DNA from 3 places in the Alteromonas sp. AWQ4_252 genome. Region 1 is predicted to be linked to each of the others. Evidence: predicted binding sites of a transcription regulator. Region 1 holds the regulator's gene; each other region holds the start of a gene.
What was found. The regulator FNR, encoded in region 1, switches genes on or off when oxygen is low (the NO sensors DNR and NnrR bind a similar motif). The targets are predictions, from matches to a motif close to TTGATCTAGATCAA.
Positions count from the first base shown of each region.

Region 1 (5,219 bases):
ACAGCCGGTTTTATAGCCACATTAAAAAGCTAGAGCATGAAGATACGCAAGCGCTGCAATTTGCATTTGGCTTTTTGCGCGTCGGGGAAGGGCGCCTCTGTGGCATTACGTCGGCGAATATTGTCACAGATAAACAAGTGATCCCTGTTGTGGTGTCACCAGAAAACCGTTTTACCCTGCCATCTGAAAAAGCCCTCAAATTAGCTGATGCTAAGGTTGAAGTGGCTTTTGAAGAACGTGCAAACGTGTGTGACATGTCTGTTCAGCTAGAAACTAAACCCACATTTTTGAAAACCCAATATTCACAAAAAGAACTGCAGTTTTTGCTAGAGCAATACCGGTCATTTTTCAATGCCATGGGCAGTTTTTTGTCGTTTATGATGCCGACGGTGGAAGGCTTGGTTGTGCAGTTTGAAGACGAAGACATTAGTATGCCCGCAGACAGAAACCGGCCCGCTATCACCATGGGAATGCTGGTTTTAACCCAATCCTATATCGATGAGCATGATTCCCTTACGTTACCAGAAGCGCCTTTACGGATCACGGCAAAAGCGATTAAGTAACAGCCGGCCCTCAACTTTCAAAATTAGTCTGTACTATCTATAACAAGTTGATAGCGAATTTCTTCAGCAAGACGATTAACGGTTTTTTCCCCCACTTCACAGAGTTCTGCTGCGCGGTGAAATTCCATTAATCCAACATCAGACAAATGGGGTTCAATTAACACGTCGGGTGGATCGCCAGCCAGCCTGGAGCGGGTGACTCGGGCTTGTAAGATCTCCAGCGAGCTACTCATTACACTTAAGATCCCCGGAGGATTCAGTTTTTCACTTTTGTCTTCTGGAGAAAACCACTGTCTGACAAGGTTTGAACTTTTAGAAAAGAAGTCATCGGTTTTGCGTTGGATTTTTTCATGTTCAACGGTGGGTTTTTCCAGTCGTTGAGGTTTAAAGTCTGCGTTAAGATTTACCGCGATAACAAAATCTGCGCCAAGCTGCCGGCATAAGTTTACCGGGACAGGGTTTACCACAGCTCCATCGACCAGCCAGCGGCCTTCATGGGCAACCGGGCTGAATAATGCCGGTATGGCGCAAGAGGCCTGGATACAACTACCTACTGGCCCATTGTTAAACATAACTTCACGACCAGAATACAAATCAGTGGCGACAACTGCGAAGGGCTTCTCCATCTCTTCAAAGGTCTCAGCGCAAAATTCCTCTGCCAACTTGGTAAAGACTTTTTGCCCACTAGCAATACCGCCTTTACGTAAGCCTACACCCATAAGTGACAATATTTGCCACTCGGTAAGGGAAGACGCCCAAGTTTTTAAAGGCTCGAGTTTACCGCTTGAATAAGCAGCACCTACATAAGCACCAATGGAACAGCCCGCCACAATGTCAATGTGCACGCCCAATTTTTCAAGTGCCTGAATAATGCCAATGTGAGTCCAGCCGCGAGCTGCACCAGCGCCTAAAGCTAATCCTATTTTCATTATTATTCCGTTAAGTTAACTATATTTACCGAAGCAGCTGTTGATGACTCTTGATCATCATCAGGAAAAGCGGGAGCATCGAATGCCGTGTCACCGTCTGCAACTGGCGAGCCTGTTGTAGTGATGTCGGCAAAATTGTAGAGATTTTTGTCTGCCAAGTGCGAAGGCGCGACGTTTTGAATAGCACGAAACATGGATTCTATTCGACCTGGAAACCGTTTATTCCAATCCTGAAGCATCATCTTAATATTCTGTCGTTGAAGATTTTCCTGAGAGCCGCATAAATTGCAAGGTATGATCGGAAACGAAGCAGCATCAGAGTACTTTTGAATGTCTTTTTCACTGCAGTATGCCAATGGGCGTATGACGATATGTTCACCGTTGTCGCTCACCAGTTTTGGTGGCATAGACTTCAATTTTCCACCGTGGAACATATTTAGAAAAAGGGTCTCGAGCATATCATCACGATGATGGCCTAATGCAATTTTTGTTGCGCCGATTTCCTTGGCTGTGCGGTAGAGGATCCCGCGCCGAAGCCGCGAGCACAGTGAGCAAGTTGTTTTACCTTCAGGAATTTTATCCTTAACAATAGAGTAGGTGTCTTCCTGGACTATCTTGTACTCTACGTCAATACTGGCCAGATATTCAGGTAAAATGTGCTCTGGAAACCCGGGCTGCTTTTGGTCGAGATTAACCGCCACGATATCAAAATGTATAGGCGCTATGTTGCGCAGGAAAAGCAGTATATCCAACATGGTATAGCTGTCTTTACCACCAGATAAACACACCATGACTTTGTCGCCATCTGTGATCATCTTGTAGTCGTCAATTGCTTTACCCACGTGTCTTCTCAGACGCTTCTGAAGTTTGTTAAAGTTATATTTTTGCTTACTTTGTGCGCTGTGGCTCGGTTCAGTAAGTGGAGAAGAGGCAGTGTGATTCATGGCAATTCAAAACAGTTGGTCAAAACAAAAGGTGCATTATACGCCGAGTAAACCGATGCCGCCAATTAGAATAACGCAGAAAGGCACAGGCGAAAAAACGTGGTTGCAAAAGTGATAGGCCTCCTGTGTCTTTTGATGGCCTGAATTTTATTCGATACAGTTGGTGGGAATGTCCATTGAATGGAGCTTTTTATCCATGGCGTCAAAATCGAGAATAGTAATTAGCTTCCCGTCAACTTTGAGGATAGCTTCCTTTTGAAAGCGGGTGAGTAAACGACTGATAGTTTCTACCGTAAGCCCCAAATAGTTGCCGATATCATTGCGGGTCATACTCAAATTAAACTGGCGATGAGAAAAGCCACGCTCTTCAAAGCGACCGGATAGATGGGCGATAAAATAAATGAGTCGTTCTTCAGCAGTGCGTTTGTTTAACAGCATCATCATTTCGTGATCCTGTTTTATTTCTGCACTCATAAAGCGCATGATCTGGTGGCGTAATTTGGGGAATTGTTCAGCTATTTTATCCAGTGTCGCATACGGTAGCTCGCAGACCATAGCGGTTTCGAGGGCTTGTGTATAGCTCTGATAAGTTTCATCCCGAAGACCGTCGAAGCCAATAATATCACCGGGAAAATGAAAGCTTATAATTTGTTCTTCACCTTCTTTATCAGTTACAAAACTCTTAAACGAGCCTGCTCTCACAGCGTAAAGAGAGGTGAACTTATCACCCGCTTCTACGAGAATATCTTGCTTGTGCAGAGGCTTTTTTCTTTCGATGATGTCGTCGAGTGACTCAACCTCTGTCTTGTTTAACGCAACAGGCAGACATAGATGACTAAAGCTACAATTTTGACAATGAATAGAAAAATCTGTTCGGCGTTGCATAAACTCACCATAAATGCGAAAAATCTAATGTATAGTATCGAATACTCGTACAATCAACAAGAGCGCGTAACACAATAAACTACAAGCGATAACTTGACGGACCCAAAATTGTTTTAGCTGCCTCGAAAGCCATTGTGCCCCAAGCGCAGTTGCAATTAAAGTAGGCAGTGTACCTAAACCAAACCCAGCCATTATCAGGCCACCGTCCAGAGCACTTCCCGATGCTAAAGCCCAGGTAAGCGTTGAGTAGACCAGGCCGCATGGTAGCCAGCCCCAAATCATTCCATAGGGAACAGCATGAAACGGCGTTTTGAACGGAATAAAGCGTTTTGATAGTGGTTGTAAGTAGCGCCAGATGATTGAACCTGCTTGCTCAATATAGGTTAGCCCTCGCCACCAATTTCCCAGGTAAGCCGCCATAGCGATTAACATAATACAGCTTATAACGAGTAAAATTGGGCCTGATAAAGGCACGTAGTGTGTAGCGATTTGGCCAAATGCGCCAGTTAATATTCCGGCAATAACGTAACTGAATATTCGGCCGGCGTTATACGCGAGTGTATATAATAATTTGTTACGCCTTGCATGTATTGCTGCATTCATTGCCAAACTGACACCACCGCACATGCCGATACAATGAATACCTCCGGCCAGACCGATTAGAAGAGAGGAAAGAAAACCCAGTTCATTCATTCAGCTTTTTACGCTCTTCGGCCAGTTTTTTTTCTTCTGGAGGCAGGTCGTCGTCAAACAAAATACTATATCCTTGTCGATCTAAATCCTCAAACTGATTAGATTTAACTGCCCAAAAGAAAATTGCAATGGCCAATGCAACTAAAATTATCGCTAAAGGAATGAGGACATAGATAATGCTCATAATGATTACTTCAATAAGCGCGTTGAATTTGTAACGACAATGATACTACTTAAACTCATGCCAATCACTGCCATCCACGGGGTTAATACACCAGACATCGCAAAAGGCAGCACAATCATGTTGTAGCCTAGTGCCCATGCCATATTTTGTTTTATTGTCCGGGTAACCCGCCGCGCCATTTCAAACAACTTAGGCAGGCTATTCAGTTTGTCGTTTATTAGCAGAATATCTGCTGCGTTTTTAGCAACATCACTGGCATTACCCACTGCAACTGATACATCGGCTGCTGCAAGAACAGGCGAATCATTGATGCCATCTCCCAGCATCATGACCCCCTTGCCACTTTGCTGCATTGACAATACTGTATCGTATTTAGCTTGGGGCGTCTTCTCACCCATAGCGTTAGGAATAGCCATAGCACTGGCTACTCTGTCTACATTTTCCTGTATATCACCACTTAATAATATGAGTTCCTTCTCACGAAGGTGGGAAAGGGCGTTGAAAGCGTCGGGTTTAATGCTGTCTGTAACATCAAACGCAGCGAGGCATTGTGTGCCTGAGACCAGAAATACGTTTGCGGTGATAGGAACCGATTGTGGGCTAATACCAGTAAAGGCAGCAGACCCCATTTTGTAGTGCTTAGCGCCAATAACGCCAGAAATACCATGGCCAGGGACGACTTCAAACTGTGTTACCGGCAGCACGTTTTCACAGGTGAATGCTCGTGCAAGAGGATGCTCGGATAGGGCTTCCAGCGATGCAGCGATAAGCCATACGTCCAGACTACCTTCTTGGTACCATCGTGTAGCAACGCTAAATTTTCCTTCGGTAAGCGTACCTGTTTTGTCCATTACCAGGGTATCAATTTTGTTTACCTGCTCCAGTGCATCGGCACGCTTTACTAGTATTCCTTGTTTATTTAGCGCCGCCATAGCGCAGGTTAGGGCTGATGGTGTAGCAAGGCCGAGAGCACAAGGGCAGGTTGCTACCAGCACTGAAATTGTTATCCAGAACCCATCAT
Region 1 is NZ_JBSWSV010000001.1:2,970,211-2,975,429, forward strand. Features, by position in the region: gene ACXACM_RS13140 (DUF2987 domain-containing protein) at 1-563, shown strand, start outside; gene rssA (patatin-like phospholipase RssA) at 587-1,492, opposite strand; gene ttcA (tRNA 2-thiocytidine(32) synthetase TtcA) at 1,495-2,436, opposite strand; gene fnr (fumarate/nitrate reduction transcriptional regulator Fnr) at 2,584-3,321, opposite strand; gene ACXACM_RS13160 (sulfite exporter TauE/SafE family protein) at 3,346-4,014, opposite strand; gene ccoS (cbb3-type cytochrome oxidase assembly protein CcoS) at 4,007-4,198, opposite strand; gene ACXACM_RS13170 (heavy metal translocating P-type ATPase) at 4,204-5,219, opposite strand, start outside.

Region 2 (5,219 bases), 350 kb from region 1:
AAAGCGCAACCAATACTTCATTTTCTATACGAGGTATAGCCACCTCGTCTCAAAACTTTGGCTTTGAGTCTTCCGTTGGCTTATATGTAGATGGTGTATATCGCTCCCGGCAAAACGCCGTAGTCAACGATTTGGTGGATATTGACCTGGTTACAATCCTTCGCGGCCCACAGGGCACCCTGTTTGGTAAAAATACACCTGCAGGCGCAGTCTCATTCAGCACTCGGGCACCAAGCTTCACTAATGGCGATGGATTTTTCAGTGCTACCGCTGGCAATGACAATTTATTTAAGGTCAGCGGCGCCAGTTCTTTTGTCGCGGTCGAAGACGAACTCGCCTTTCGTGTATCTGGATTTAAAACCAAGCGGGATGGATGGGTCGATGATGTTCACCTTGGTCCTGATTTGCTCAATAATCGCGACCGCTCAGGCGTGCGACTGCAAGCTCTCTATCTACCCACGAACGCTGTGTCAGTACGTATTATTGCAGATTATACCCAATTGGATGAGCGTTGTTGCGCAACGCTAACCTGGCAGGACAACCGGCAAGCCGAATATGTGCCCGGCAAAGTTGGCACAGACACCTTGCTCATGTCTCCCCTATTCAATGCCACGCTCTTTACCCGTAGCGATTATTTCGACTACGCTACAGCGCTGAACGATGCCCCTCATTCTGTTATGCGTGATAAAGGACTATCTGCAGAATTCACCTGGGAATACTCTGCACCGTTAACTTTTCACGCACTAACAGCATGGCGAAGTATTGATAGCGTTGATGAAACAGACACTGACTTTACTAATGTCGACTTACTATCTACCACTAATGATGCAGAGCAACAGGCCTTCTCTCAGGAACTTCGTTTCACCTATTCTACTCCCACAACGACCACTGTAGCCGGGATATATTATTTCAGTCAGAACCTCAATCTAGATTTTGCTATCACTATTGGCGATCAGTACGTGGATTTTTTTTCGCAAAGTGCTTCCGCACTATCGCCTCTTTTAGATGGCATCAATGTGTTAAGTGAAGCTACATCCGGCCTGATAGCGCCTGTTGCTAACCCGACACCAGCAAACACCGACTTTGCCCACACTGCCTATCAGGAACAAAACAGTACCGCGTTATTTGCTCAGACTGATTGGCAATTTAAACCTGAATGGACAGTTACAGCAGGGCTTAGATATACCCGCGAACGCAAAACCCTGCGCGGCGAATATACAGAAACTGGGCCTGGGATCAATGGCTTACAAACAGAAAAGAATCGATGGCCCAACCCTGTAGAAGCTACCGGAGCGCTTATCAATACAGCGACACTGCTGGCAACCAACCAGGTGCCCAACCTATCAGATCTTGGTAGTTTAGCCCCGTTTCAACAGCCAGGATGGGGATTTTACTTCCTCAACACGGCTTCAATTTTACCCCGCCCCCCCGTTGATGAGACTCGCACAGATAACCAAATCACAGGTACAACCAAGCTTAGCTGGCAACCCGCTTCTGATTCTTTGTATTACCTAAGTGCCGCGACAGGCTTTAAATCAGGAGGTATGAATACCGATCGCATTGCTGAAGGCCTTGCATTGCAGTTCGCCCCTGAGAAGTCAATGGCATTTGAAATAGGTGTAAAGAAGGATATTGAACCCTTAAACCTTCGCATTAATGCGGCGATTCATTCAACCAGAATTACGGATTTGCAAGCCTCGACATTTACAGGGCTCGGCTTTAATTTGCAAAACGCCGGAGACATAGACGCTAAGGGGTTCGAAGTGGAAATGACCTGGTTTGCAAACAGCGACCTGGAGGTTAAAGTCAACCTAGCGAGAACCCTTGCTAAATTTGCCCGATTCGAAAAAGGCACATGCTGGGCGACATACACCTGGCATACAGATAGTGACGACCCCGGACGACAGTCACCAGAACTACCATACTGTTCCAGAACGGGTAATAGATTGGGCTTTGAACCTGAAACTTCAGTTACTCTTATGCTCGCACAAACACTAATGCTTGGTCAGTACCCGCTAATAATAGGGGCAGACTATCAGTATTTCAGTGATTACTTACTCGATCACAATAACGACCCTTATAAGCATATGTCAGATTATGCCTTAGTGAATGCCAGGGTTCAGCTCGTCGTTCCCCAGTGGGATGCAGATTTTACCTTGTGGGCCAGAAATCTGCTCAATGAGGAATACGTCGCCAGAAACGGTTTTGATGTACCAGTACAGACCGGCAAACTCATGGCTTATCCCGGACAACCTATTTCTTTCGGGCTGACATTGCAAAAGCACTTTTAATTAACTGCCAATAACAAACACTGTCACGCCACTTCTTTGAAGGAGATCAATACCGGTGATTTTCTTCCTCTATACACTTTGCGTTATCAATTTAACGTCGAGTGCTCTCAATGTCTGTACAAAGTCTGTTCAACGAACCACTGTTAAGTAAGTATAATATTAACGGCCCCCGTTACACATCCTATCCCACCGCATTGGAGTTCACTTCACTGCCGCAACAAAATCCCCTCGAAGCTGCATTTGATCAATCCCGGTTACAGCCATTGTCATTGTATATTCACATTCCATTTTGCCATCAGCTTTGCTACTACTGCGGTTGCAATAAAATTGTGACCCGACATCAGGAAAAAGCAGACCGTTACCTCGACTATCTGGAAAAAGAAATTAAACAGCTTCCCGCCTGCGCTAAAGCTTCACCTTTGAAACAGATTCACTTGGGAGGAGGGTCGCCAAGTTTTCTTACTTTAGCCCAACAGAATCGTTTGATGACGCTACTGACAAACCATTTTACGTTACATCCAGCGGTACAAAAAAGTATTGAAATTGACCCCAGAGGTGTAACGTCAGAATACCTTAGCGGTTTAAAAAAACTGGGGTTTAATCGCCTGAGCATCGGCGTTCAAGACACCAGTAAAAAAGTACAGCAAGCTATTAATCGCGTGCAAGAAACGTCACATATAGCATCGCTGGTAAGTGATGCTAAACAGATGGGCATGACATCTGTAAACCTGGATTTAATCTACGGCTTGCCACATCAAACTGTTGCCACGTTCAACGATACCTTAGATCAAGTCCTCAAGATGCGTCCACACCGCGTATCTCTGTTTAGTTACGCACACTTGCCTTCGCGGTTTGCTGCACAAAGAAAGATTAACGATGCTTGGCTGCCTCAGGCACATAACAAAACAGCGCTGATGAAACTGGCCATGGAGGTTTTATGTCGTGAGGGTTACGAACTCATTGGCATGGATCACTTTGCCCTGCCCAATGACGAGCTTGCCCAAGCACAGCAAGCGGGTGAATTGCACCGCAATTTCCAGGGGTACACCACTATGGGAGACTTGAATTTATTGGGCTTGGGCGTGTCATCCATCAGCGCAGTTGGTCCCGCTTACCTGCAAAACCCAAAGACCCTTAATGACTATTACAGCAAGTTGGACTACGGAGAACCAACTCAGGATCACGGTTGTTTCCTCTCTCGTGATGACATAATAAGGCGCTATGTTATTCAAGAACTGATGTGTAATTTACGGATTGATACTGACGAAGTTGAAAAGCGATTTTCTATCTGTTTTGCGTATTATTTTGAAAAGGAATTAACCGCTTTACAGACATTCATTGACGACAAAATGATTACACTATGTACCGGTAGTATCTACGTTAAACCCAGCGCTCGTCTATTCATTCGGGTGATTGCGATGACATTTGATGCCTATTTGGCACAAAAGAGCAACCTTCATCGCTATTCACGGGTTATTTAATCAGCGAAGTTTAAACCTGGCTGTGACCCTTTCCCCCGGCGTGAAGCCCAATCTGTCCTGAGAGAGCTGGCTTATTTGCGCAAATAAGCGCTGATGACCAGCTTTCAATGTCAGCATAACTTGCCCATCCCGGGGTTCTGATATCTGCTCCACACTGCAGGGAATACTGTTCACAATGGAAGATGCTAATGCCGCTTCCCGGTCGACACTTACGTCTCTGGCATCCACGGTTAATGTGGCTTTATCTCCTTCAATATGTGGGTTGCGAGCATAAATAAGATAATTTTCACAACTGATCTCATAACATGCATGCCCGGTAAGTTCGGCCGATAGTCGCCCTGTCAGTACAGAAAATGGGGTTTCAAATTCAGTGACTTCTTCTGTAATCGCAGCAATGACCTCTCCCGACGGCCCTTGGTGGATGATGCTCGCACTTTCTAACCACGCCATATAGTCACAATACAATGCAAGTTCTCTTAAGTCGTGGGAAACCATAAGCACTCGCAGTCCTTTTCCCGCTAAAGAAGATAAGTAACGCAAAACTGCGTGTTTTAATTTGCTGTCCATAGCACTTACAGGTTCGTCCAACAGCAGAATGTCAGGGGAATTTAACAAGGCTCGGGCAATCGCAACGCGCTGAGCCTCTCCCCCTGATAGAGCGTCAGGCATCCGTGTCATCAGGTGGTTACACTGACAGCCCAGTACCACTTCATCAAAATGGTATGTTTGCTTGCGGGCAAAATCTGCAGCCAAAAGGAGGTTTTGTCCCACCGACAAGTGGGGGAACAGCAAGCTGTCTTGAAATACCAGCCCCACTCTGACATCACCTGATAGCTGAAAACCCCACTGGCCGCTAACACTGGCTCGCTTGTTCAATCCAGCCAGACATCGGAGAAAGGAAGATTTCCCCGCCCCGGAAGGGCCACTCATGCCAACAAAACTCGCTTTTTCGGGCAACGAGATACTGGCATGAAGGTCAATACCGGGTAAACCCGCTTTAACTAAGACTTCCATGAAGACACTCCATTGCGGTTAAAGCGATACATCAGGCCCATCATGAAAAAAGAGAAGACTAACAAACCAAAGGCCAGCAAGTGGGCTCGCGGGTAGTCAAGTGCTTCAACATGCTCGAACAATGCAATGGACAACACCTGTGTTTCTCCAGGAATATTACCGCCTATCATCAACACCACACCAAATTCACCCACCGTGTGAGCAAAGCTAAGTCCCAACGCAACTACAAATGCCGGTTTACAAATGGGCATTATTATTCGCCTGAAACAGGACCACCTTGACATACCCAAGGTTCTCGCCACATCTATGTAACGACTGTCCAGTTGAATGAAACTGGCGTAGAGTGGCTGTACTGCAAAGGGCAAAGAGTAAACCACAGAACCTGCGACAAGACCTGCAAAAGAAAATGCCAGTTGTTCGCCCACTATGGCAT
Region 2 is NZ_JBSWSV010000001.1:3,324,310-3,329,528, forward strand. Features, by position in the region: gene ACXACM_RS14650 (TonB-dependent receptor) at 1-2,291, shown strand, start outside; gene hemN (oxygen-independent coproporphyrinogen III oxidase) at 2,402-3,772, shown strand; gene ACXACM_RS14660 (ATP-binding cassette domain-containing protein) at 3,773-4,786, opposite strand; gene modB (molybdate ABC transporter permease subunit) at 4,774-5,219, opposite strand, start outside.
Region 2: a site for FNR is predicted at 2,328-2,341, ahead of hemN (oxygen-independent coproporphyrinogen III oxidase). Genes of this name have one in related genera too.

Region 3 (5,219 bases), 680 kb from region 1:
AACAAAAGCACGCGACAGTTAGAAAGCAGCCTAACCTGACCACATTAACTGCTTTACCACTTCTGTCGGCGATACCGGCCCAAAGAGAAGGGCCAACAATACGCGCCAATGTTATTACTGCCCACAATTCTCCGATCTCCGCTGAACTGAAACCGCGGCCGTCGAGGAAAATCCCAAGGTACGGCGTGAGTACACCTAGCTGGCCAAAATACAACCAGTAGGTGACACACAGTAAAATGAGATTAGTCCGTGAATGGGCTGGCATTCCCTGCCCCATTATTGATACGTGTTCAAGAGGAGGGAATATTCCCTTTGATGACAGGCGTAGCTGATTGTACACCTGCGTTTTGCGCTCGATGTCGCAAGCAATGATCCATTACAACGATTGCCAGCATAGCCTCTGCAATTGGCACTGCACGAATACCGACGCAAGGATCGTGACGTCCTTTGGTAACGATATCAATTTCATTACCATCAACATCAATGGTTTTCCCCGGCACCGAGATACTGGAGGTGGGCTTTAACGCCATGTGTACCACAACGTCCTGACCACTTGAAATTCCTCCCAATACGCCACCAGCATGATTACTGGCAAACCCGTCAGGAGTGAGAGTATCTCTGTGCTCACTTCCCTTTTGTTCTATCACATCGAAACCATCGCCTATTTCTACACCTTTGACGGCGTTTATCCCCATCATGGCCGACGCTATATCAGCATCAAGACGATCAAAAACCGGCTCTCCCAAACCCACAGGCACGCCAGTGGCAACCACGGACACTTTCGCACCTATAGAGTCGCCGGACTTTTTCAAATCCCGCATATAGGTATCCAAATCGGCTAATTTACTTTCGTCAGGACAAAAAAACGGGTTGGTATTGGTTACGTTATGATCAACAGTTTCAACTTTTATTGGTCCTAACTGGGAAAGGTAACCGTGAATCTCGATACCGTAGTGCTGCTTGAGAAACTTCTTGGCAATACCACCGGCAGCCACCCGAATGGCTGTCTCCCTGGCAGACGAGCGCCCACCGCCGCGATAATCGCGGGCACCATATTTTTGATGATAGGTATAATCGGCGTGACCAGGGCGAAAGCGGTCTGAGATATTTGAATAGTCTTTGCTGCGCTGATCAGTATTTTGGATCAGCAGCCCAATACTGGTTCCTGTGGTTTTTCCCTCGAAGACACCTGAGAGGATCTGTACCTCGTCACCTTCACGCCGTGCAGTTGTGTAGCGGGATGTACCCGGTTTTCTGCGATCCAAATCGACCTGTAAATCTGCCTCTGAGATTTCTAATCCTGGAGGACAGCCATCCACAACACCGCCAATGGCAATACCGTGGCTTTCACCAAAGGTCGTCACAGTGAACATTTTTCCAAAGCTGTTACCCGACATCTGTGTTATTCACCCTTCCCGTTTAAATATTCAATTAATGATGCTTTGGACACTGCAAATATACCGTGACCACCTTGCTGCAATGTTACCCATTCTACATCAAGACCTGGGAAACGATCTGCCATGTGTACTTCTGAATTACCGACCTCAACTAACATCCAGCCATTGTCTTTGAGATAAGCCGGTGCTTGTTGGACCATAATTTCAACCAAATCGAGACCGTCTTCACCAGCGGCTAAGGCAAGTTCAGGCTCATGTTGGTATTCATCAGGTAAATCACTCATGTCTTCATCGTCAACGTATGGCGGGTTAGATACGATCAGATCGTACTGCTGACCTTCCAGACTGGTAAACAAGTCAGAGTGAATGGGAAAGACTCTGTGCCCTACCCCGTGTTCCTGAATATTAAAATCTGCCACTTCCAATGCATCGTGGGAAATATCTACGGCATCAACCTGGGCAGACACAAAACCATGTGCCAATGCGATAGCGATACAACCCCCGCCAGTGCACATGTCTAAAATAGCAGTAGGTTCGCCATGGATATAACCTTCGAAACGATTTTTTATCAGTTCGGCAAAAGGAGAGCGAGGAATGAGTACCCGTTCATCAACGTAAAATGGCAAATCGCAAAACCATGCTTCGTGCGTAATATACGGCAGAGGCATTCGAGTTTGTACCCGCTTTAAGACCAAATCCGCGACTTTTTCTTTTTCTGATGCAGTTAAGCGCGCAGAAAACAAACCGTCACCGGTTCTTGCGGTTAGATCTTGCGGTAAATGCAGGGCAAACAGGGTGAGACATACTGCTTCGTCCCAACTGTTGTCCGTGCCATGCCCATAATATAAATGTGCGTCATTAAACCGACTGACCGCCCATCTCACCATATCCAAAATAGTGTGGAGATCATGAATAGCTTCATCTAAATATATCTTATCGGTCATTGGCTGGGCTACATCGCTAACATAAAGCTGGTATCATACCGAAACTCAGAGGAGCACCCAACTGAATTTATAGGTAATTCGGTTCTATGTTGTACAAAGATGTGGAGACAGCCCCGTTGGCAGACAAACCCAATCACGGAAAACAAAATGAGGACATGGCTTTGTTTCGGGAAGCAACCGCTGGGATCAAGCCTCTTAAACAAGATAAGGTTGTAAAACCTCGTAAAACTACTGTTGTTAAACCCTTGCGCAGCGCTACCACGCCTGATTCACACCAACGCAGACAGCTGGACGCGAGTTTTGCTTTTTCTGATATTTATCAGGCAAGCCTGCCTGACGCTGGGCCCATGAGATATTGTCGCCCGGAGGAACCCACACACAGCCTGAAACGATTGCGCCGTGGTGACTTTTATCCCGAACTGGTATTAGATTTACACGGGTTAACAAGAGAGAATGCGAAGCTAGAAATTTCAGCATTACTTTATACTGCGAGAAAAGAGCTAATTGACTGCGTCGCCATTGTACACGGCATTGGAGCAGGCATCTTAAAGGGCGCCTTGCCCCACTACCTGGTACAACACCCCCATGTCATAGCGTTCCACCAGGCTCCCCTGGAATATGGTGGGCAAGGCGCATTACTGGTACTTGTGGAAACTCTGGAGCCTGTTCAGTAGCTGTCTGTACGGTACTGACTAGTGATCTTCACTGGCACTGTTATGCATGAAGAGATAAGTGTAGTACCCCATCATCACAACCACAATAGCAATGCCAAGCAACGAACCCCATACCACCGGATCTTTTAGCATCATCATTAACATAATTTTCTCCTCATTGGCGTTTGTCAATTCACCCGACTGTTTATTCAGTACTAGTGTGCCTAACGGCAGGGAGACGTTCTGTGATCTGAATCAATAGCCGGAACCAACCTGATGGCAAACACTGATTGAGATCAATAAAACAAAAGAGAAATAAAAAAATAAGAAATTCACCAAAACGTTATTGCAAATCATTATCATTTACAATATAGTAAATTTGCCTGTTCGACGTTGGGTGATTAACGGTCTTGGCTTAGCGTCGATTGTAGGCAGGTGTGTGGTGCGCCTGCCTACTTCTTTTTTCGAATACCTACTCTCATAAACTCAGCATTCAATGAAGGGCTAGGAAAACAACTTCCAGAACCAACTTTTCTGCAAATCTGCCTCGCAGCGTTTTAGCTGTGTTGCATAACGCAAAGACCGGGATTTTACCTGGCTGGCTACTTTTTTAAGCCATGGTTTTTTATTGTAGGTATGGCGTTGATACCCCCCCCAGCCTTCGTGGTAATTGAGATATTGAGCGTAGCCGTCCCATTTTGATACACCATTTATTTTGTGGGATTTAGAAATAAACCAGCCCATAAAATCCATGGCATCATCAAAATCGTCACGATCGGCCCAACTATTCCCCGTTTCCTTGACATAGTCTGCCCAGGTTACCGTTTTTGCCTGAGAGTAACCGTAAGCTGAACTCACCCTGCCCCATGGTATCAAGCCAAAAAACACATAATCTCTTGGCGGCAGCGCATTGTGTCGGAAGCTACTTTCCTGGTACATGATGGCCATGGGAATATGAATGGGCACCCCCCACTTATCCCGGGCATCAGCAGCAGCATCGTACCAGTCATCTTTTTCATAGAAGATTTCACAGATATCGCTGGTATCCTGTGGAGGAGACGTGGCACACCCCTGAAGCACTGAGATTGCAAGAACGACAGAAAAAAGTACGAAAAATTGTGCAGGAGATTGGAACTTTTTCAACTTTGGTTGTCCAAATTAATGTTCTAGCAAAAAATGTGTGTGTTTCCCTGGAACAATCTTTATGCCTGGCTCCCTGCCGGGCATTTTTTTATTCAGATTTTTGTGCCATGGGCTCAGCAAAATAGTCGCTAACGAACTGTTCAAAAGATACTTCATCCCCAGCTTCAATGGCGGTTTGTTCTGCCAGAGAGGATGCTGCCATTGAAAGAAAATCAGCTTCGCTGTAATAGCTGTAGTCATGGGTTTTGAGTTGCTGAGCATATTGCTTTGCAAGCTTTAATCCGAATTCACTGTTGTCCATATCGTCATTCAGCAGATTAGATAGCAGACGTCCTGATGGCGTAAGCCCCGGATCCTGAACTTTTTTCCACTCTGCATCTACGGCAGTAGAGTAGTCTTTTGAACCATTGGCTTCATCCAGCAAGCTGGCGGTTTGCCTAAAATAGCTGAATAAGGATTCAGCCCACGCAGCAAAACCATGCTCCTGTCCTTTTAGTGACAACATGAGCGCCGGTTTGCGCCCTTCCAGTACCACCCTATCCATATTTTCGCGACACTCAGCCAGTTCAGGTGCATCCATTTCCGGACTATCCAGCATAAGGCAAGTCACCATAAATACATCGAGAAAGTCCATTTGCGTTTTATCAATGCCCACTGGCGTAAACGGATTTACGTCGAGCACTCTTACCTCTACGTAGTTAACACCCCGACGTACCAGTGCATCAGTGGGCTTTTCCATAGAAGCTGTTGGTTGTTTAGGTCTGATCGGGGAGTACAATTCATTTTCAATCTGAAGTATATTTTTCGACAATTGCTGGAAATGCCCGCCTTCACCGGAAGCAAATTGCCCGAATCGGCTGGAAGGGGTGTACATTGCACTTCGCAACTTATCAACATAAGTAGACAGTTGGTTGTAGCAAATTTGTAGCGCCGACTGCTCTGAGTTGGTGTAGCCTAAATCACTCATTCGCAATGAGGTAGCGTACGGCATATATATTGTGCCCTTACCAACTTTCTTAAAGGGTAAGGCTGTTTCCTTTCCGCTTAAAAAAGACCCGCACAACGCTGGGGATGCACCATAC
Region 3 is NZ_JBSWSV010000001.1:2,290,305-2,295,523, reverse strand. Features, by position in the region: gene ACXACM_RS10175 (MFS transporter) at 1-265, opposite strand, end outside; gene aroC (chorismate synthase) at 291-1,397, opposite strand; gene prmB (50S ribosomal protein L3 N(5)-glutamine methyltransferase) at 1,403-2,341, opposite strand; gene smrB (endonuclease SmrB) at 2,428-3,015, shown strand; gene ACXACM_RS10155 (DUF3149 domain-containing protein) at 3,034-3,159, opposite strand; gene ACXACM_RS10150 (transglycosylase SLT domain-containing protein) at 3,499-4,080, opposite strand; gene gshA (glutamate--cysteine ligase) at 4,226-5,219, opposite strand, start outside.
Region 3: a site for FNR is predicted at 3,281-3,294, ahead of ACXACM_RS10155 (DUF3149 domain-containing protein). Genes of this name have one in related genera too.